3 regions of the Arthrobacter sp. AK01 genome follow, and region 1 is predicted to be linked to each of the others. Evidence: predicted binding sites of a transcription regulator. Region 1 holds the regulator's gene; each other region holds the start of a gene.
The links. Region 1 encodes LexA, which represses DNA repair genes until DNA is damaged. Its sites were predicted from a motif close to TCGAACANNTGTTCGA; they were not measured.

Region 1 (7,082 bases):
GACTCCTTGAAGATCCCACTATCCAGTCAGCTTCCTGATCCGCCAACCATTGCGGTTGCACGGTCGAGGCGGGCAGTGTGCAGTCTCCAGGTCGCCAGGAACCTCTGCGCGGATCCAACCACGCCGGAACACAGCAACCGCTGCCCATGCCACGGGTGGCCGTTCAGCACAGGAGGCCCTTTTGCCCCAAGCCCGTCAGCCCAGCGCGAATAGCGCCCCATTGAGCAACAAACAGCACTATTCTGGAATTGCCGAACAGTCTAAGGAGACCATGACCACCCAGAAGCACTCCGGATCCGATTCCGACGCCCAGGACATGAGTCCTGAACAAATCCAGGCCGTCATCGACCGGATACTTTCCAAGGATGTACCTGCGCCGTCATCCGATGACAACGAAGCCAATGGTGTGTTCGGCAAGGCGCAGGCGATTTCGACGCTTGACCAGGAACACAGCATTTACGACGGCGACCAGGAAGACCTGGCTGAACGCCGCGCACTGCGCCGCACCGCAGGTCTGTCCACTGAACTCGAAGACGTCACCGAGGTCGAATACCGGCAGCTGCGCCTTGAGCGCGTTGTCCTCGCCGGACTGTGGACCGAAGGCACCCTGGCCGATGCCGAGAATTCGCTTCGCGAACTTGCTGCGCTGGCAGAAACTGCCGGCTCCGAGGTCCTTGACGGTTTGGTCCAGCGCCGCACGAAGCCGGACCCGGGCACCTTCCTGGGATCGGGCAAGGCCCAGGAGCTCAAGGACATCGTTGCCGCCACCGGTGCGGACACCGTAGTGGTGGACACTGAGCTGGCACCGTCCCAGCGCCGCGGCCTTGAAGACATTGTCAAGGTCAAGGTCGTGGACAGGACCACCCTGATCCTGGACATCTTCGCCCAGCATGCCAAGAGCCGGGAAGGCAAGGCCCAGGTTGAGCTTGCACAGCTCGAATATCTGCTCCCGCGCCTCCGTGGCTGGGGCGACTCCATGTCCCGCCAGGCCGGTGGCCAAGTGGGTGGAGCCGGCGCAGGCATGGGCTCGCGTGGTCCTGGTGAAACAAAGATCGAACTGGACCGGCGTCGCATTCGCACGCGGATGGCCAAACTGCGTCGGGAAATCGCCGCGATGAAGCCGGCCCGCGAGACCAAGCGTGCCAACCGTCGTCGCAATGCTGTTCCTTCTGTCGCTATCGCCGGTTATACCAACGCCGGCAAGTCGTCGCTCCTGAACCGCTTGACCGACGCCGGTGTCCTGGTGGAAAACGCCCTGTTCGCTACCTTGGATCCCACCGTTCGCAAAGCCCAGACTCCGGATGGCATTGGCTACACGCTGGCCGACACTGTTGGGTTCGTCCGGTCTCTGCCAACGCAGCTGATTGAGGCCTTCCGGTCGACGCTGGAGGAAGTTGCTGACGCGGATCTGATCCTGCATGTCGTGGATGCCTCGCACCCGGACCCAGAAGGTCAAATCGCTGCCGTACGGGCTGTTTTCACTGAAGTGGACGCCCGCAAGGTTCCTGAGATCATCGTCCTGAACAAAGTCGATGTGGCGGATCCTTTCGTCGTGGAGCGCCTCAAGCAGAAGGAGCCCCGCCATGCGGTGGTTTCCACTCGTACAGGCCAGGGCATCGCTGAGCTGTTGGAAGACATCAGCCAGTCCATTCCGCGGCCGGGCGTACGGCTTGAGCTGCTTATTCCCTACGACCGGGGAGACATGATCAGCAAGCTGCACAGTTCTGATTCGGAGATCCTGAACCTGGAGCATGAGGAAGACGGCACCCGCGTGGTGGTCATGGTCCGCGAGGGCCTGGCAGCCGAACTGGAGTCTTTCGTCAGCAATGGTTGAGAAGGTGGCGGCGGACGCCGTCGAATCGGTGGGAGAGAAAGCCACCCTCGAGCTGTTGGATCGTGCTGTCGCCGGCATGGGCGGTCAAAGCCGTGCCGGCCAGCACGAAATGGCCAAACATGTCACCCGGGCGATTGAAACCGGGGAGCACCTGCTGGTCCAGGCAGGAACGGGAACAGGTAAGTCTTTGGCGTACCTGATTCCGTTGATCGCGCATTCCATGGACAGCAACAAACCGACGCTCGTGTCCACCGCCACCTTGGCACTGCAAACCCAGATTGTTGGCCGGGACCTTCCCCGGCTGTTGGAGACCATCAGCCCTGCCCTTGAACGACCCGTCAACGTGGCGCTCGTGAAGGGCAGGGCCAACTACGTCTGCCGCCAGAAGCTGGAAGGTGGGTTCCCCAGCGAAGAGCCGTCCGAGGGGCAGCTGTTTTCCTTAGGCGAGGACACCAGCGTGCCGCACTTCGCGGCATCCATGGGCGGACCGCAGTCACAGCTCGGCAAGGAAGTGGTCCGCCTTCGCGAGTGGGCCGAAAAGACGACCACCGGCGACCGTGACGAACTGATGCCCGGCGTCACGGACCGTGCCTGGCGGCAAGTCTCTGTGACCTCCATGGAGTGCCTCGGCGCGCAGAAGTGTCCGGTGGCTGAAGAGTGCTTCAGTGAGTTGGCGCGGTCCCGCGCGGGTGAGGCCGACGTCGTCGTCACCAACCACGCCATGCTTGCCGTCAGCGCCTTTGAAGGGCTGGCTGTGTTGCCTGAGTATGACGTCGTGGTGGTGGACGAAGCACACGAGCTGCAGGATCGCGTGACCGGCGCGGTCTCGGGCCAGTTGTCTGTGGCCATGGTTCATGCCGCGGCCTCAAGCGCACGCAAGCACACCGCCATCACGGTGGATGCCGTCAACGCTGCGGCGGAGCGCCTGGACATGGCCATCGCAGGGGTGCCCAACGGGTTGCTGGCCAGTGGGCTCAACGACGAACAGCTTGACTGCCTTGACCAGTTACGCGATGCGACCCGCGCGGCGCTCTCAGATTCCAAGACCGACTCTTCCAACGCGGTCGACGGCGGCAGGCAGCTCGCTCGCTCACGGCTCATGCTCATTCTTGAATTGTGCGAGCGGATGCTGGCCGCCAAGGAGAACCGGGAAGTGGTCTGGTTTTCCCGCAACAGCACCTTCGACCCCCAACAGGGTTACTCGCAGCCTGACGAAACGGCACCGGCACTGATCAACATCGCGCCACTCAGCGTCGCGGGACGGCTGCGCGAAGGCCTCTTCGCGGGCCACACCGTGGTGCTCACCTCCGCCACGCTGGCGATTGGCTCTGCCTTCGAACCGGCGGCTGGAGGTCTGGGCCTCATCGGCGACGGCGCCCCGAGCTGGACCGGGATTGATGTTGGATCGCCCTTTGATTACCCCAAACAGGGGGTGCTGTATGTTGCGAAGCACTTGCCCAAGCCGGGGCGTGGGACCTCGCCCGAGGCTCTCGATGAGCTCGAAGACCTCATCCGGGCATCCGGCGGGGGAGCGCTTTGTCTCTTCTCTTCGCGGCGAGCTGCCGAAGAAGCCGCCGACGCCATGCGGCTGCGCCTTGACATGGACATTCTCTGCCAGGGCGAATCCACCATGGCTGCCCTTGTGAAGCAATTCGCAGATGAGCCGGACACTTGCCTGTTTGGCACCATGTCACTCTGGCAGGGCGTCGACGTGCCGGGTGGTTCGTGCCGCCTGGTGGTGATTGACCGCATTCCCTTCCCGCGCCCCGACGATCCCCTGATGACTGCCCGCTCCCGGGCAGTCGCCCAGTCGGGCGGGAATGGCTTCATGGCCGTGTCAGCAACGCATGCCGCCATCCGCTTGGCACAAGGCGCTGGGCGCCTTATCCGTTCAACGGGAGACAAGGGAGTCGTGGCCGTGCTTGACTCACGGCTGTCGACGGAACGCTACGGCGGTTTTCTGAGGGCTGCGCTTCCGCCGTTCTGGGCGACGACGGACAGGGCGGTTGTGCGCGGCGTGCTGGAACGCCTGGGCTCCGCCAAGGCCTCCTAGGTCCAACAATGCCTCGTGGGGCCAACAAAGCCTCCTGGGTGCGGCAAAAGCCGCCCAGGAGGCTTGGGGTACCTACCTAGTGGGCACCTACAGGGAACGCAGAACAGAGACAACCTTGCCCATGATGGTGGCTTGGTCGCCAAGGATTGGCTCGTATTGGGTGTTCTGGGGCAGCAACCACGTGTGGCCATCGCGCTGACGGAACGTCTTGACGGTAGCCTCGTCATCCAGCAGTGCGGCCACGATGTCGCCGTTGATGGCGTCGTTCTGGCGGCGCACAACAACCCAGTCACCGTCGCAGATGGCGGCATCAATCATTGAGTCGCCTGCCACCTTCAGCATGAACAGTTCGCCGTGGCCCACAAGTTGCCTGGGAAGGGGCAAGACGTCTTCCACTGCCTGGTCAGCCAGGATGGGGCCGCCTGCAGCGATCCGGCCCACCAGGGGAACCATGGCAGTATCGCTGGCGCTGGCCAGCTCCGTGACGGCAAGGCCACCCGCGCTGCGCAGCGTCGCAGGGGCTTCGACGCCGGGAATTGGTCCGCCATCCAACGTCAACGGCATCAGGACTTCCATGGCACGGGGACGCTTGGGGTCCCTGCGCAGATAGCCGAGCTTCTCGAGCTGGGAAAGCTGATGCGTGACACTCGACAAACTTGCCAGGCCGACGGTGTCACCGATCTCACGCATGCTTGGCGGATACCCATTGTCATTCACCGAGCGTTGGATGGTCTCCAGAATTTTTTTCTGCCGGACAGTCAGGCTCTTGGGACTCTTTTGAGGCTGTTGGCTCCGCAGGGGTGCCCCGCCGCCTGTGGCTTTCGCTGCCATGTTCGCCAGTGCCTTTCCATTCGCCCCGGAACGATCCAGGGGTGTCGGGTCTGCAAAAAATGTCAGACCCTCCTGTTCCACTGAAACAGTGCTGTTTCTTCACTCAAACGTAGGGCAGGCACAGGCGTTTATCAAACATTTGTTCTAGCGAGTCTCGACACCGTTCGTTGATAAGTGCTAAAAATGTCATAGCAAGGTTCGAATATGTGTTCTATAAACCCGAACCGGATGACGGATGTTCGAACAGAGTGTTCGAACATCCGGGATCGGGGGAGGGGAACACAAAGAATTGGCAGCCATGTACCGGAATCCGGCGCAAGGCAATAGCTCAGAAGGGCTCAGCTCATGTCCGCAATCACTACGTTCGCTGATTTCCGCACTACCCAGGCGCCGACGCGCCTGCGTCTTACCCGCCGGGGTCGGATGGTCTTCTTTGGCATCCCCGCAATGCTGCTGGTGGCTGCGCTGCTGAGCCTGGCCGGTTTCATTACGTCCCCTGCCAAGGCCTCGGACTCGCAGGCGCAGCTCCAGCCGCCGGTCGCGGTGACCGTGACGGTCCAGCCCGGGCAGTCGCTGTGGGGTATCGCCGGCGCAGCTGCTCCGGAGCGCGATCCCAGGGATGTCATCTCCGAGATCATTCAGCTCAACGACCTCCATGGTGGCCGGATCCAGCCCGGGCAGCGTTTGTTCGTCCCGGCAAGCTAGCGCGTTCCACCGTGGCTGGATCCGGTGGCGCGGCGTCACAGTTACTCGGCAGTCCCGGTAGCCCCTTAAACTGTCTTGGTGAGTGACCAGCTTGAGCGACTAGACCGACTACCCCTCCGGACCAACCTGCGTGGACTGAGCCCCTATGGCGCACCGCAGCTTGACGTTCCTATCCTGCTCAATGTCAACGAGAACACTCATGGCGTTCCCGCGGACGTCCAGGCGGCCATCACGGAAGCCGTTGCCGCCGCGGCCACGGGGCTGAACCGCTACCCGGACCGGGAGTTCACTGAACTGCGCGAGTCCTTGGCCGAATACCTTGGCCACGATCTCACCCCGGACAACATTTGGGCCGCCAATGGTTCAAATGAGGTCCTGCAGCAGATCCTCCAAGCATTCGGCGGACCCGGTCGGAAGGCACTCGGATTCCCGCCCACGTATTCGATGTACCCCCTGCTGGCCAGTGGCACGGATACCGAATACGTACGCGGAGTCCGGGCAGAGGATTACGGCTTGGATGCGGCGTCGGCGGCAGCGCAGGTTCGTGAAACAGGAGCCAACATTGTGTTCCTGTGCTCGCCCAACAACCCCACCGGAACAGGCCTGGGCCTGGAAGTTGTTGAGGCCGTTTACGAGGCCGGGGAAGCCAGCCAGGCCATCGTGATCGTCGACGAGGCCTATCACGAGTTCGCCCACGACAACACGCCAAGTGCCCTGACCTTGCTGCCCGGGCGCGAGCGCCTGATCGTTTCCCGCACCATGAGCAAGGCCTTCGCCCTCGCGGGCGCCCGGCTGGGCTATATGGCCGCAGCACCCGAGGTTACAGACGCCATCAGGTTGGTCCGCCTCCCGTATCACCTGTCGGCTGTTACTCAGGCAACTGCCCTGGCGGCCCTCAACCACCGCGAGGCCCTCATGGCCGACGTCGAGGACATCAAGGTCCAACGCGACCGCATCGTGACCGAACTCCTGCGCATGGGTCTCAAGCCTTCAGCCTCAGACTCCAACTATGTGTTCTTCGGCGGGCTCGAGAACCCGCACGCCATCTGGCAAGGCCTGCTTGACGCGGGTGTGCTGGTTCGCGACGTCGGCATTCCCGGACACTTGCGGGTCACCGCAGGGACCGAGCCGGAAACCACGGCCTTCCTTGAGGCGCTGGAAGCGCTGCTGGACGGCCAGCCGCCACAGCGCGCCTAAACTTGTCCATAGACCCAACCCACTCTTCGTGTATAAGGACGTCCCAATGAGCGAAACCGGCGCCACGCCGTCCGCTGCCCGCACCGCGCGCATGGAGCGCACCACCAGTGAATCCTCCGTCCTGGTGGAGATCAACCTGGACGGGTCCGGTGTCTCGGACATCAGCACCTCTGTGCCTTTCTATGACCACATGTTGACCGCGCTGTGCAAGCACTCGTTGATTGACATGACCGTCAAGGCCACTGGCGATACCCACATCGATGCCCACCACACGGTGGAAGACGTGGCCATTACGTTCGGCGAAGTCCTGCGCACTGCTTTGGGCAACAAGGCCGGCATTCGCCGCTTTGGCGAAGCTACGGTTCCCTTGGATGAGGCCCTGGCCCACGCCGTCGTGGATGTTTCCGGTCGGCCCTACCTGGTGCACGGCGGCGAGCCCGCGGGCCAGGAATACCACCTCAT
Region 2 (7,082 bases), on a different contig from region 1:
GCCTCGACCTGACCTCAGCAACCATCCTGATTGGCGAGAACGGGTCCGGCAAATCGACCCTGGTGGAAGCCATCGCCCTGGCTTACGGTCTGTCGCCGGAAGGCGGTTCCACCGGTGCACGGCACACCACCAGGTCCAGCGAATCCGTCCTCGCCGATCACCTGCAGCTTGTCCGGAATGCCGGTGCCAGCCGGCGGGGGTACTTCCTGCGGGCCGAAACCATGCACGGATTCTTCACGTACCTCGAGATGAACCCGAGCACATCCGGGGACATCCCATTCCACGACATGTCCCACGGCGAGTCATTCCTGGAATTGGCGCTGGACAGATTCAAGGGACACGGATTGTGGGTGCTCGATGAGCCCGAGTCGGCTTTGTCGTTCAGCGGTTGCCTCAGCCTTCTCAGTGTTCTGAAGGACCTGTTGTCCCACGGAGATTCCCAGGTCATCATGTCCACTCACTCACCTCTTCTGGCGGCCCTTCCGGGCGCCCGGATCCTGGAAGTCGGGCCTTGGGGCCTGCGGGCACGCGACTGGGAAGATCTTGATCTTGTTGCTAACTGGCGGTCATTCCTGGACGCACCTCAGAGGTATCTTCGGCACATCTGACGCCACCTCACGTGGCCAACGCGCCGGGAAAGTGACCGGAGAGGTTCGCGAATGGGCGGGGCTTGCCCGATGATGAGGTCTGGTCCGGTGATGGGTCCCGTCCGGTGATGGGTCCCGTCCGGTGAGCGGCGTAGCCTTGGCGGCATGGGGAAACTATTGACAGCAGCACCACGCCTTACATTGGCCTGCGGAGCCCTGATGCTGTTGGGAACGGGGTGCGCATCGCTCGGACAGCCGGCCGCCGGCCTGCCGTCTGCCAGCCTGCCGTCCGCCGGGAGCCCAACCCCGGAAATCCGACCGGAAGTTGTGCTGTGCCAAGGCAACGAAGTTTCGCGTCCGGCGCTGGACAATCCACGACCGGCCAGCGAGCTCGGCCCGGAGGCCGCCCCGGCTCTCGCCGGCCGTGGGGTCTCGGCTTTTGACCCGGTCACCTGGCTGATTGCGCAGGAGAGCAGCGATCGTGTGATGCTCATGAACAAACTCGCAGCTCCCCAGGATCACGGCTACGGCGATGTCCGCGACTACATGTACATCGTCATTTCCACCCACTCCATGGCATCGGAACCAGGTCAACCGGTATGGGCGGTCGTCGAGTCATCGACCTGCACGCCCACGCTGGACCTTGGCGAGCTGAGAGCCGGCGCAGTCACTCTTGATCCCTCGTTGCCGCCGGTCCCTGAGTCCGATCGCGTGGCTCTCCTCGTCACGGAGTTCGACTGCAACTCCGGGAAGAACGCCGAAGGCCGGATTGACGTCGTCAAGCTCGTCGAAACAGAGTCCACGGTCGAGGTCGTCCTGGGGGTGCAGCCCGCCGGGGCGCAGTGGGCCACCTGTCAGGGAAACCCGGCGACGCCCTTCGCTGTCGATCTCGAACGGCCGCTCGGGAACCGTACCATCCTGGACGCCGCCGTCCTGCCCGCGCGCGAGATCACAGCACCAGCCCGGCCGGGAACCGGCGGATAGCTCTATCTGCCTTCCCCGCCCCGGCGGGGACCAGCAGCCATGCCATCTCCGGCCCGCGATTTCACGGTTCCGCGGGTAGGTTTCGGGTGGAGATCGAACAATGTCCGCCAACCGCTGTACACTCAAGTATCGAACATATATTCGAATAAAGGTGTGTTGTGGGCGTGATCGTCGGCCCCCGCGTGATAGATGCGGGCTTTTCCCTGATGTCGGTACTGCTGGCTCCAATCCCGGTGGCGGCAGGGTATCCATCGCCTGCCCAGGACTACTTTGACGGCAGGATCGATCTCAATGAGCACCTGATCAAGGATGTCACCAGCACTTTCGTGGTGAGGGTGACGGGGCAATCCATGGAGGGTGCCGGGATCAGCGACGGGGACGAGTTGATCGTTAACCGGGCGCTGGAGCCCAAGGACGGGTCCGTCGTCGTGGCTGTCCTTGACGGTGAGTTGACCATCAAGAGGCTCCGCGTCACGCCCTCAGGGGTGATCCTCCAGGCGGACAATCCCAAGTACCCGGACATTCGCGTGCCGGCAATGTCTGAGCTGACCATCTGGGGCGTGGCAACCACGTGCCTGCATCACATCTAGCTGTCGCCGCCCCCGCTGATCCCCGAGTTGATCCGTTCTATCTTTGAGTGCACAAACGCGACATATGCACTTGAAGGATGGGTCTACTCCTCGATGGTGTCAGTCCGGGCCGGAACTGCTCGAAATCGCAGCCGTGACACTTCGGATGCTGGCCGAACCGACCCGCCTCAACCTTCTTTGGCAACTCGCCAAACCCCGGCTCATCCAGAAGACCATCAACCACGCCGACCACCAAGTCAGTGGCGAACCCGCCCACGACTAACCCAAGCGGTGTGATCAGCGGCAGGTTGATATCGAACTGGAGCTGATGTTGTGGGCGGAGTTCGGTCGCTGCTGCAACGCGGTTTCTTGTCGGCGGTCGGCGGTACAGTTGATGCATTCGAAGATATATTCGAATGCACGGGGTGTCCTGCGTGATGATTGCGGGCATGCGTGCTAGTGGCGAACGCAAGGAGAATGATGTCCAAGCCAGCTCTCATGCATCAAATGCAAGAGATTGCCCATGTGGATATCAACTGCTTCTATGCGTCGGCGGAGAGGGCCTTCAACCCCGCGCTGGAGGGCAAGCCATTGATTGTGTTGTCCAACAATGACGGTTGCGCCGTGACCAGGTCGCCGGAAGCCAAGAAGCTGGGCATTGGGCTGGGGGAGCCGTGGTTCAAGATCGCCCCACGGGCCAAGGAATGGGGGCTGATAGCGCTCTCCAGCAACTATGAACTGTACGGCGACATCAGCTCCCGGGTCATGGAGCTCCTGGCCCGCTACTCGGCATGGCAGGAGGTCTACTCCATTGACGAGGCGTTTCTCGGAGTCAGGGGACAACCACAGGACTTGCTGGAGCTGGGAAGCACCATCAAGGCAGCCTGCCAACGGCATGTGGGGGTTCCGGTCTGTGTCGGAATCGCCCGCACCAAGACCCTGGCCAAGCTCGCCAACAAATGGGCTAAGCACAATCCAGCCTTCCACGGCGTATGCCGCTGGGACTCGGTCCCCGAAGCCCAACGCGAAGCTCTCATGGCACGGCTGTCCGTCATTGAAATCTGGGGTGTGGCAACGCGGCTTACCAAGCGCCTGAACGCCCTGGGAATCTTCTCAATCCTGGACCTGGTCCACGCCGACCCGATTGCTTTGCGGGACAAGTTCTCGATTGTCATGATGCGAACCGTCCTGGAACTCCAAGGCACGCCCTGTATTCCCATGGAGGAAGAGAGAGTCGGCCGGGACCAACTGATCTTCTCCCGCTCGTTCTCCACACCGATTACGACGACGGACCAGCTGCGGCAGGTGCTCAGCGTCTACGGTCAAATGGCCAGTGCCAGGCTGGCCAAGCACGATCTTCAGGCCAAGCTCCTAACAGCGTTTGCCGCGACGTCCGTCTACAACCCGAACGATAAGTCCTTTCCCACGGTCACCGTGAGGCTGCCCATGCCCACGTCGGACCCCGTGCTCCTCACCAAGGCCGCACACGCGCTGGTCCCCAAAATCCAGGAAGGCGTGAAGTATGCCAAAGCCGGAATCATGGTCACGGACCTCCGTCCCAGCGGCAACCAGAAACCGTTGGAGATCTTCGAGAACCGTCATGAGGAGCGCGGCATCGGCCCCCTGCTGGAGCAAGTCAGCAAGCGGTATGGCCGGGGCTCCATCGGCCTGGGCCACGCCGGCATTAAGGGCGGCCCGGACTGGTCCATGAAACGGGACATGCTCAGCCCCCGCTACACCACCAACTGGGACGAACTTCCCCTGGTGAAGGCGGCGTAGCGGGGCAGGGGACGAGGAAGCGGAGAGCCTACGCCCGCAGCCGGTAACCGCGCTTCACGACGGTCTCCACGAGCTTGCCATCCGGCAGCGAGGACCGCAGCCTGCTGACTGTCATGTCCAGGGCGTGCACGGAGCCACGCAGGTCCAACAGGTCCGAGAGCGCTTCCCTGGACAATACGGCTCCACCCGCGCCGAGCAGGGCCCGCAGCAGCAGGAGGGGGGCCGGTGCAAGGTCCACCACCTCACCGTTGATCCGCAGGCAGCGCCCACGCAGCTCGATCGTTGCGCTCTTGGTTTCCAAACGGCGCACGTGGTTCAGGGACAGGTGCTCCGTCACCAAGCGGATCAAGGCACCCATCCGGTAGCGGTCGGGGATAAGGGGCGTCAGCCCGGCGTCGACCAGTGGCTGTGCGGTGACCGGCCCCACCGCGGCAACAGTCACCGGCCCCTTAAGGGCTTCGATGAGCTGCCGGTAGAGGCCCATTTCGTGAGCGGTGCTCCACATGGCATCCACCGCGGGGGCGCTGGTGAACGTCAGTACATCGAGGTTCCCGCCCACCACGGCTTCGATCAGGCGCGGCAGTTTGTCCTCGCCGTCGGGCTTCACCCAGCGGTACGGGGTCACCGTCAGGACCGTGGCGCCGGACATGCGGAGCCGCTCCAGCTGGCGGACGTCGGTGTATCCGTGCAGCTGCACGGCCACGGTCTTGCCACGAACGCCTTCGGCCAGCAGCATGTCCACCAGCGTGGCCGTGGTTTCGTCACTGCTGATTCCGACGTCGGCAAGACCGGCAGCGCGCACGGCACCGCGGGCCTTGGGGCCACGGACGAACATGCGGCAAGCGGACAGGGTTTCCAGGAGTTGCTCGCCGATGCCGAACGAGTCCGCGGCCTCGCACCAGCGGCGCATTCCGTAAGCCGTGGTGGCGATACAAATGTCCGGCTTTGCCGCAATGATGGTGCGGGTGTCCTCGATGAGGACCATGTCTTCCTGCACAGGTGCGATCTTCAAAGCGGGGGCGTGCAACACGCTCGCACCGCGGCGCTCCAATGCCTCAATGAGGTCACGGGAACGGCGGTGCGAGGTGACGCCGATTCGGAAGCCATCCAGCGGCGCATCGGCCGCTTCGGATACTCCCGGAGCGGCGGTGGCGTCGTGGACTTCGAGGGCGCGTGCAACAGTCATGTGTTCTTACCTTCAGGCTTCAAGGAGCGAAGCCGCGAGGCGGCTCAGTTCAGCGGATGCTTCAGCATGATTGCGGTTGGCTTCAGCCACCCGGACCACCTCGCCGATGACCAGAACGGCCGGGTTGCTGCAGCCGGTGGCTGCAGTTTCGATCGTACCCAGATCAGCGATGGTGGTGCGCTGTCCCGGACGGTAGCCACGTTCAACGACGGCCATGGGCATGTCCGAATTCATCCCGGCCCGACGCAGGCCTGCCGCCAGCTGGGGAAGGGTGCCGATACCCATGAGGACCACGATCGTGCCGCCAAGGCCGGCAAGGTGGGTGTGCTCCTTCTCGGTCAACGGGGCGTGGCCGGACACCACGGTGAACATGTGGCTCACTTCGCGGTGTGTCACCGGGATCCCTGCCGCTGCAGGAACGGAGATGGCACTGGTGACACCGGAAATCACCCGTACCGGGACGCCGGCCGCAACACAGGCGGCCACTTCCTCGCCTCCGCGGCCGAACACGTATGGATCGCCGCCCTTGAGTCGGACCACGTTCTTGCCCAGCAGGGCAGCTTCCACCATGAGCTTCTCGATGTCACGCTGAGTCACCTTGTGGAGGCCAGGCTGCTTTCCGACATCCACCAGCTCGGCAGAGGTCAGGTCGGCCAGTTCCTGGTAGGGAGCCAGCCGGTCATAGAACACGACGTCGGCATCCCGCAAGGCGTCAACGGCACCAACAGTCAGCAGGTCCAGGGCCCCCGGGCCTCCGCCTACCAGGGTGACGTGGCCCTCAGCGCCCGGGGCGGGCTCGAACGCAACCGGGATTCCGGCGTCGCGGCAGCGTTCCACCAGCGGCAGCCAGCCGGCCCCGCCGTCGTCCACTACTGCCACCAGGAACGGGCGCTCGGGGAGCTGGCCGTCGCCGGGCACACCCTCCGGGGTGCTCAGCCGGTACACATGGGCACCGGCGCTCTGGTAGCGGCGGATTGCTTGGCGGGCGGACTTGTCCGATCCCGTGACGAGGACGTCACGGCCGGTGAGATCGATGGTGAGCTGCATGGGAGACCCCTAGTTTTCTGCGCCGACGGTTTCGCTGCGGACCGGGATGGTGGAGGCAATGAGCACACCGCCCTTTTCTTCGTTCGTGGCCGGACGGATCTGGCCCCGCTCAGGAACGAAGGAGATGGATTCGTCCTTCTGGTTGGGAGCGTTGACGAAGGAACGGAAACGGCGGAGGCGCTCCGGGTCCTTCAACGTCTCAGCCCACTCGTCCTCGTAGGTGTCGATGTGCTTGGCCATGGCTGCCTCAAGCTCTTCGGCGATGCCCAGGGAGTCGTTGACCACTACCTCCTCGACGTGCTTGATGCCGCCGTCAAGCTCCTCCTGCCAGCGAGCGGTGCGCTGCAGGCGGTCGGCGGTGCGGATGTAGTACATGAGGTAGCGGTCGATGTACTTCAGAAGGGTTTCGTCGTCCAGATCCTTGGCGAGCAGCTGGGCGTGGGCCGGGGTGGCGCCACCGTTACCGCCGACATACAGGTTCCAACCGTCCGCCGTAGCGATCACGCCAACATCCTTGCCGCGGGCTTCGGCACATTCGCGGGCGCAACCGGAGACACCCATCTTCAGCTTGTGCGGGCTGCGGAGGCCCCGGTAGCGGAGCTCCAGTGCGATGGCCATCGCCACGGAATCCTGGACACCGAAGCGGCACCACGTGGATCCAACGCAGGACTTCACCGTGCGCAGGCTCTTGCCGTACGCCTGTCCGGACTCGAAACCGGCATCCACCAGTTCCTTCCAGATGTCCGGGAGCTGCTCAAGGCGGGCACCGAACATATCGATGCGTTGTCCGCCCGTGATCTTGGTGTAGAGGTTGTACTTCCCGGCAACGGCCGCGATGACGCCCAAGCCCTTGGGCGTAATCTCGCCACCTGCGATGCGGGGGACCACCGAGTAGGTGCCGTCTTTCTGCATGTTCGCCAAAGCGCGGTC
Region 3 (7,082 bases), on a different contig from region 1:
GTGGTCAAAATTCATTGCAACAATTTCAAACTACGATGATAAGATCTTCGATGACTTTGAGCTGTCCACAACATTCGCGCTTCTTGGCGATGGCTTCGATGTCGTTGAGATTCGAAACATCCTTTCATGGCTTCTAGATCATACTGGTGGGACTCTGCGAGAGTACATAGCAAAATTTGGCTATCGCGGCCGTGCCATCGAAATAACGTCAGTTCTTTCGGCCGCCGAGTGTTTGCAGTTGTGTCTTTTATGCGATGACAAAGTTATTGCCAGGGCCATAGATACACTGATTTTCCGCCGAACTATTGAAATTCCAGCTGGTGAGGTGCGGACGCCTGTACTACGACGGGATATTAGACAGGGAATCTTTAGAATTCGACTCGAAGCATCCGCGTTGGGTGTTCGATTGAGAGCTAGGGATGATGTCGCTGCCATGCGGTTACGAAGGCTGGTAGAGCATCTTTACCCCGGCTCGGATTCCGATGCTGAGGATGAACTCAAATGGCAACTTCGGTCGATCCCCGGTGTCTCTCTTGAGGCGAGGCTGGATGAGTTCCTAAGAACTGCTAGTCCGCATGAAGTCTTATCTCGATTAGTCTTGTCTAGGCGGTCTCATGTAAGCAAGGCTGGTGAGGAACTGCATCTGGAAATAACAGGTGCGGAGGACGACGACACTCTGGTGGATCGCATCCTTTGGAAGCTCGGTTTCGATGTTGATATTACTGATTCACTGCGAATCGAGTACTGGACCGGCCATGAACGACTTCGGCAAGCCGCTCAAACGGCAAATGTAAGTACTCTGGTCGACTATGAACTTGTCCGTTCAGTTGCTGTCAGCTACTTTGTTAAGCTAGAGGAATTTCTCACCGATACCTTGTCCTTCGCTACCTGGGTCTTACTCAATGACCACGTGGTCAGCCAACATCCATTTCAGTATGACTTTGAGCGTGATCGCGTGGCTGCGTTCGCTAGGCTTGAGGAGTTTGACATCGGTCGCACAAAGAAATCCGAGGATAGGATCCGCTTCGGTGAGGACTTAACACTCTACCCGCTGGTTAGAGGTTTTGAATGTCTTGCAGGACTACTAAGCTCCTCGCTCGGTGAGTCATCAAAACTACTTCGTAATTCAAGTCAGTACCCAAATTTTCATAAAAATACGGAACTGCAACGTTTCCCATTCACTCATACAATCCCGTTTCTGGACTTGGTCCCTAGTGCCCAAGACCGACTTGTCAATGGTCTAAATGAGATAAGTGCTTTGCTCGTACAAAGCGAAATTGCGTCAGCTCGAAATGATCAACTCCATTTTAGGCGCTCGGCTGCGGATCTAGATGCATTAATGAAGACACTGGATCTGGTCGCCTCTGCAATACAAAAAGTCGAACTATTGGGAATAGTTCGAGATCTTTTCTATCCTGACAAAGTCGAGAATGATCGATGGGGTAGAAGGACCGTCTTTCTCTCAAATCGTAGGGGCAAAGAGATTGCACTTGCGCGTCCTACTTCTCATGGGCTCCTAAGATTGCCCAATCTTTCGACACCCCAATATATTGTGTCGAGTGCGCAATTTGCGGAACCGAATGACATGCTGCGAGCCATACCAACTTCTAAGTCCTCCTTCTCGACTTTGTGGGCAAGGTTCCCACAAAGACGACAAAAGGGGGAACGTATCGGTAGTGCCGATAGTGAACTGGAGGCACAGGCCGTGCGTAATGAGTCAAGCTAGATCAGACGGCGAGATAAAGAATGATTTACTAAAGGTTTTTCCGGCGTAAATATCGTAATTAGGTCACGGCGACCTCTAATATTTCTCGAGGAGGAGGCCATTTTTTGACTGCTGGTGGGCTTTGCTGGCCTACTTCTGTGGCTCCTGAGGCTGGGAATTGGTTTACCGACAAGGGAGCTGGTGCACAAGATCTCCGCCCCATCAGGTGGAGCGAAGTGAGTGAGTTGGCACTTTCTGAGATGTGAGTGCCGTCGGTGTACGAGTGTGCCGAATAATTCGTGGCATGGGCGAATTTTCTGCTTAGCTCCTCGGCTTCTATCGATGTGTTATCAAACGTACGTCAGACCCTGGGCGGAAGAACGAGAGCCAACTAAGGAGTATGGGCCTTGTATCTACTCGAATGGCCTGTTGCTCATCAGGCAAAGGATAGGCGCTGAGCTGGAACGCTGGGTCCCAACAGCTGTGAGACGGCAACGGACCTAGCGGAGTCTCGCGAGTGCGATGCGTCGTGAAGTCGGCTGACTACGCAGCATGGTAGCCTCCTGCCACAGGGGCCTCAGGTCAATCATGAAGTTCAAAGGATAGAAATGACTTTTAGAGTTTCAAATCGTATTCTCTCAAAGCTCGAAGAGATCGAAAGGGACAAGGACAAGCTGGAAGCACTTCTGTGGCAGCAGACTGGTGGGGTGTGTTTCCTCTGCGAGGATACGATTAGTAAAGCCTCGGAAGACTACGAAGCAGACCATGATGCTGCTGAAGCAGACGGCGGTCCCACTAACGTGGAGAACCTGAACTTGGCGCACATAACGTGCAATCGTATGAAGAAGGCCGCAGGATCTCGCTATATTCGTCCCTATATAAAATTTTCACGGTTCATTTCAAAAACATCAGGGAGAATAAAGTATGACGGAGTCCTGGACTTCTTCCAGATAGTACCCAAGCCTAGCCAAGTTCAAATTCTAGATGAAACGGCCGAATTTGAATTCCCCGATGGTAGCCATCGGTCCGTTGCAATAATGCGAGAGTGCAATGATGCTGGCGAATTTATGTTTGTGTATGTGGATGTGCCGCGAAGTTCTCTTTACAATGATGAGGATTGTCAACCAAGAATTCTTAAGCGTGAACATGTTGGTGCGATATTTAGCGATTTACGGAGAAACCCGTTGCACGAACCACCTAGTACGCGGCTTTCCGAACCACAGAGCGATGGGCTCCGTCGACTCCTGATGTTTGACGGCCAGCACAAGACCGTAGCCAATTGGTTGAAGGATAGGCAACGGATCGTTGCAAAGATTTATCTCAACCTTTCTCCGGAGGCAGCGATTGAACTAGTCAATTCGATACAAGCTAAGATCAAAAAACTGCCTCTATCACCTTTTGAGTTGGCTAGTAAACTTTCCGAAGAATGGGAAGATAAGCTTGCGAAGTATGAACTATCAGTAGGCGAACATGAAGCCTCAGAGGCTGGCTTCATTAGCTGGCTACCGGCTGATGACAGAGTCCGGGCCAAGCAGGCCTTTAGGGCCGCGTTAGTTCAACGACTCCTTGGTAACCCAGATCTTCGGCTTCCACAGTACGCAAAGGGATTACGTGGTGGGGGTGTTGAGTTAACTGAGACAGTAATTCGAAGTAAGGTGCTTGAGAGGCTTATTTTTACCGAGCCACTATCCGAGAAAGGTGAGGCGCTTTCTTCGATTCGTGACTCGGAAGCATCAAATATAGTTCGCCTACTCAATCACTTGACTGATGCCGCATTCGAGCCGCAAGGTGATGGACAAATGAGCGAGGTTGAAACTGAACGTGCCAAACGCATTAGCTATCAAGCTTCCATTGCCTATTGCGCTAAGTTGCTCAAAGATCTCTGGGGTAATGTGGCTATGAAGGGAAGCAATGAGAAATTTGTTCTAGCTGATGATCTCACTGATGATCAGTGGACTCGCATAACACAAGGAATAGATCGGCTCGTCGCGCACCCAGCATGGAATGCTGAGTATTCGGTTGAATCTATGAAAAGCTTGAAGTTGTCGTGGGACAAGAATCAGAATGCACAGAGGGCTTTTGAAGGGGTTTCTCTTGACCTTCCATATCTTCTAATTGGAAACTCTTCACCTGCCTTTATCAGAAACTGGGCTGGCGATGTGGCTGAGTAGGAGGTGTCAAGATGTGTAGTCGTCCCCATCGAGAGCTCGGAGTTGAAGTTGTGGATCCGTGGGAAGACAACTTCCATGGGTAAGGCCAGCCGAGGTTTTCGCGGAGTCTTGTTTGCTACATCTTAGTCCTGCACAGTCCTGCACGATCTTCACGACAACTCTCCTCAACCGAAGATATTGGTAGGAAACAACAGGTTGCTGGCGGTGTACCGAAACTCCTCAGGTTTCCTGTTGGCTCAATGATCGATCCGCGCCTAGCGGATCGTGGACCGAGCTTCGTGTCGCCATTGTTCCTTCTTGGCGTGGTCCATGGATTGAGTCATCTTCCCTTTCGATTAAACAAAAGGAAGCATATGTAGCGTCTAATCCACTTCGACTACCAAGATTAGCTAGCTCGCTAGGGCCTAAGAGCTATCTCTGTGCAAGGGTGCCGTCCTGACCTAATCGTCAGCGATTCTTGCTCTCTGAGGCGTGGAGAACGTCGTAGATGAGCCTGGCTGGCCGTCCCTTAGCTGGCCATTTCAGGGGATTCTTTTTCAGCATGTAGTCCTACTAGATAAACAGCTGCGATGGCTCAAGTACCGTGCACGGATTGCGATCCTAGTTGTAGAGTATTGCACATGGGAATACCAATTTGGCAGGATGATATTACCGAGGAGTCGGTGCGGCTGCTATTTAGAGATCATGGTGTGGAGTCCGTGCAGGTCAAGTTCTTGCGACGTAACCACAACTCGAAGAATCAAGTCTATTTGGCGAGTGATCTGTCCGAGCTCGCCTCGCTTCCGATGGGGACCATTCAGCCCAGCAGTGGGTCTTCTACCAAGGCGTCAGCTGGGGCCCCCATCTACCACGCACCGATTCCATGGACGTGGATTGGGCCGTTCGGGTCCTGCCTTGCTCCCGCTGCCCAGCTCGTCTTTTATCCTCAGTATCCCGAGGTCCGATTGTCTGGATTTCTGCGTGGTTGTCGTGATGCACCTAGCATTCTGATGTCTCCCACGAGCCGTGGCCAAGAGGCAGGACGAGTATTGATCTTCGGCGTCAACTCAAATGAAGAGACGATATTCGGCATGGTTGTGTCGGGCTCTTCGCAAGCAGCGCAGGCCTTTAGCCGATTCAAGGGCGACCTTGGGCAGGTCGTTACCATTCCGGTGCGTGAGGAAATTCCAACGAATTCAAGAATGAACCTTATTCACGAGTTGGCACGAATTCACTCAATGGGATGGTTGGAGGCCTGCGAGCTTCCTGCATCCGGTATTCTTCGGCCTTGCCGTGGACCGCGGTGTGGTGGACACACGCTGGAGGCCCATCTTGGCATCCCATTGAATGGAGCTGCCGCACCGGATTTCGGGGAATGGGAGGTAAAACAGCATGCTGTCACGTCATTTGATCGACCTAACGTTGGCAATATCACCCTGTTTACGCCGGAGCCGGATCTGGGAGGCTATGCATCGAAAGGAGTCGACTGGTTCGTTCGCACGCACGGCGTGATGGGAAAGACCCAGGTTCGTTATGACTTCACCGGTCGCCATATGGTGAGCGGTGCGCCACACCCGAAAACTGGACTCGAACTTATCCTTAATGGTTACAGTCCCCGTTATAAAGCGATGACTGCCGATGGATATGTTGGACTTGTGGATGGTAGGGGCAACCTCGTCAGCGGGTGGTCGTTCGCGAAACTCCTCCAACATTGGCAGGGAAAACACGCGTTCGCTGCATATGTTCCATCCCAAAGCGTGAGTGACGCCATTCCACGGCTTTACAGGTACAGTAACCGTGTCTTCTTGGCTGAAGGCACGCGTTTCGGTTTGTTCCTCGAAGCATTGTCGCGCGGTTCTATCGTGTACGACCCTGGCATCAAATCCGAACTGCAGGGAAACGGTCGCTGGACACCGAAAGCCCGCAGTCAGTTCCGCATTGCGACTAGGTTGCTTTCGTCTCTCTACAACGATTTTAATGAAATTGACGTTCTTATATCCTGATGTGGTAGTTGCGGAATGTGTGGGCGGGCACTTCTGCCCGCCCACGGAAACTTACGCCGTCTTGGCGATTTCCAGTTCTGCGCTTTTGATTTTCGCTACGTGGGGCGCCATGATGCGGGCTACTTCATTCATCACTGGCATGACCACGCTGTTCCCGAACTGCTTGTAGGCCTGTGTATCACTTACGGGGATGCGGTAGTCATCGCTAAAGCCCATGAGGCGTGCACATTCTCTAGGCGTCAGCCGCCGGGGACGAAGGCCGCTTTGCGACACCAGTATCTCCGAGCCGTCCTTGTAGTAGCGGGCCGATAGGGTGCGGGTGGTTCCCTCGGCGTGGGCCAAGCCAAATCCAAAGCCGTTTCCGGCTGCTTTGTGCTTTTCGGCATAGCTTTGGAGGTAGGACCACAATTTTGGTGTCAGGGTATACTTTGGTAACACCTCACTGTTTGCATGATCAAAGAACCGGTCTCCATCCCATTCTAGGAATGGCTCGGTGCCATCTGTTTTATGCAGAATAGATCCGAGTTTTGGGCCATGCAATGGAAGTTCCAGGTCGTCCCAAGTGAAATCTGTTGGTTGGCGGAAGCCAACGATTATGATGCGTTCGCGGTGTTGGGGCGTGAAATGCTTCCCGTTGATGACTCTGTGGTGAACCTGGTAGCCGAGCTCCTCCTCAAGAGTGGCCATAATTACGGAGAAGGTCTTGCCTTTATCGTGTGACTTCAGGTTTTTTACGTTTTCAAGCATGAAAGCAGCTGGCCGCTTTTCGTCTATGATTCGGGCGACATCAAAAAACAGCGTCCCCTGCGTGACGTCCTCGAAACCATGAGCCCGTCCAAGAGCATTCTTCTTGCTCACTCCAGCAATGGAAAATGGCTGGCACGGGAAACCACCTAGCAAGACGTCGTGATCGGGAACTTCCTCGGCAGGGTGTATCTGAATGTCACCCACGAAGGTGTGGCTTACATCCTGCTCGTCGGGAAAATTCGCCAGATACGTCTTCTTCGCCCAGTCGTTCCATTCGCTCGTGAATACGCACCTACCGCCGTTCTTCTCAAATCCTTGGCGGATTCCCCCTATACCAGCAAATAAGTCAATAAACGTAAAGTCGTTCGCTGTCGGCTGCGAGGATATTCCTAAAAGCTCCCGCAACGCAGACCCCAGCATGGTCGGGCAGGGTGTCTCGCCACTTTCCCACCGGGCTACTGTTCGCGGAGTTACGTT

Region 2: LN996_RS02830 (LexA family transcriptional regulator) is a predicted target of LexA. The motif match lies at 1,701-1,716, and genes of this name have one in related genera.
Region 3: LN996_RS16440 (HNH endonuclease signature motif containing protein) is a predicted target of LexA. The motif match lies at 2,056-2,071, and genes of this name have one in related genera.

The regions. Positions count from the first base shown of each region.
Region 1 is NZ_JAJOHP010000010.1:41,035-48,116, forward strand. It holds gene hflX (GTPase HflX) at 272-1,834, shown strand; gene LN996_RS05295 (ATP-dependent DNA helicase) at 1,827-3,887, shown strand; gene lexA (transcriptional repressor LexA) at 3,975-4,718, opposite strand; gene LN996_RS05305 (LysM peptidoglycan-binding domain-containing protein) at 5,064-5,423, shown strand; gene LN996_RS05310 (histidinol-phosphate transaminase) at 5,502-6,620, shown strand; gene hisB (imidazoleglycerol-phosphate dehydratase HisB) at 6,667-7,082, shown strand, end outside.
Region 2 is NZ_JAJOHP010000005.1:5,960-13,041, reverse strand. It holds gene LN996_RS02840 (ATP-binding cassette domain-containing protein) at 1-608, shown strand, start outside; gene LN996_RS02835 (hypothetical protein) at 753-1,571, shown strand; gene LN996_RS02830 (LexA family transcriptional regulator) at 1,730-2,161, shown strand; gene LN996_RS02825 (hypothetical protein) at 2,226-2,423, shown strand; gene LN996_RS02820 (Y-family DNA polymerase) at 2,621-3,919, shown strand; gene LN996_RS02815 (uroporphyrinogen-III synthase) at 3,948-5,105, opposite strand; gene cobA (uroporphyrinogen-III C-methyltransferase) at 5,118-6,152, opposite strand; gene nirB (nitrite reductase large subunit NirB) at 6,162-7,082, opposite strand, start outside.
Region 3 is NZ_JAJOHP010000049.1:1,332-8,413, forward strand. It holds gene LN996_RS16435 (hypothetical protein) at 1-1,726, shown strand, start outside; gene LN996_RS16440 (HNH endonuclease signature motif containing protein) at 2,314-3,876, shown strand; gene LN996_RS16445 (MvaI/BcnI family restriction endonuclease) at 4,905-5,858, shown strand; gene dcm (DNA (cytosine-5-)-methyltransferase) at 5,910-7,082, opposite strand, start outside.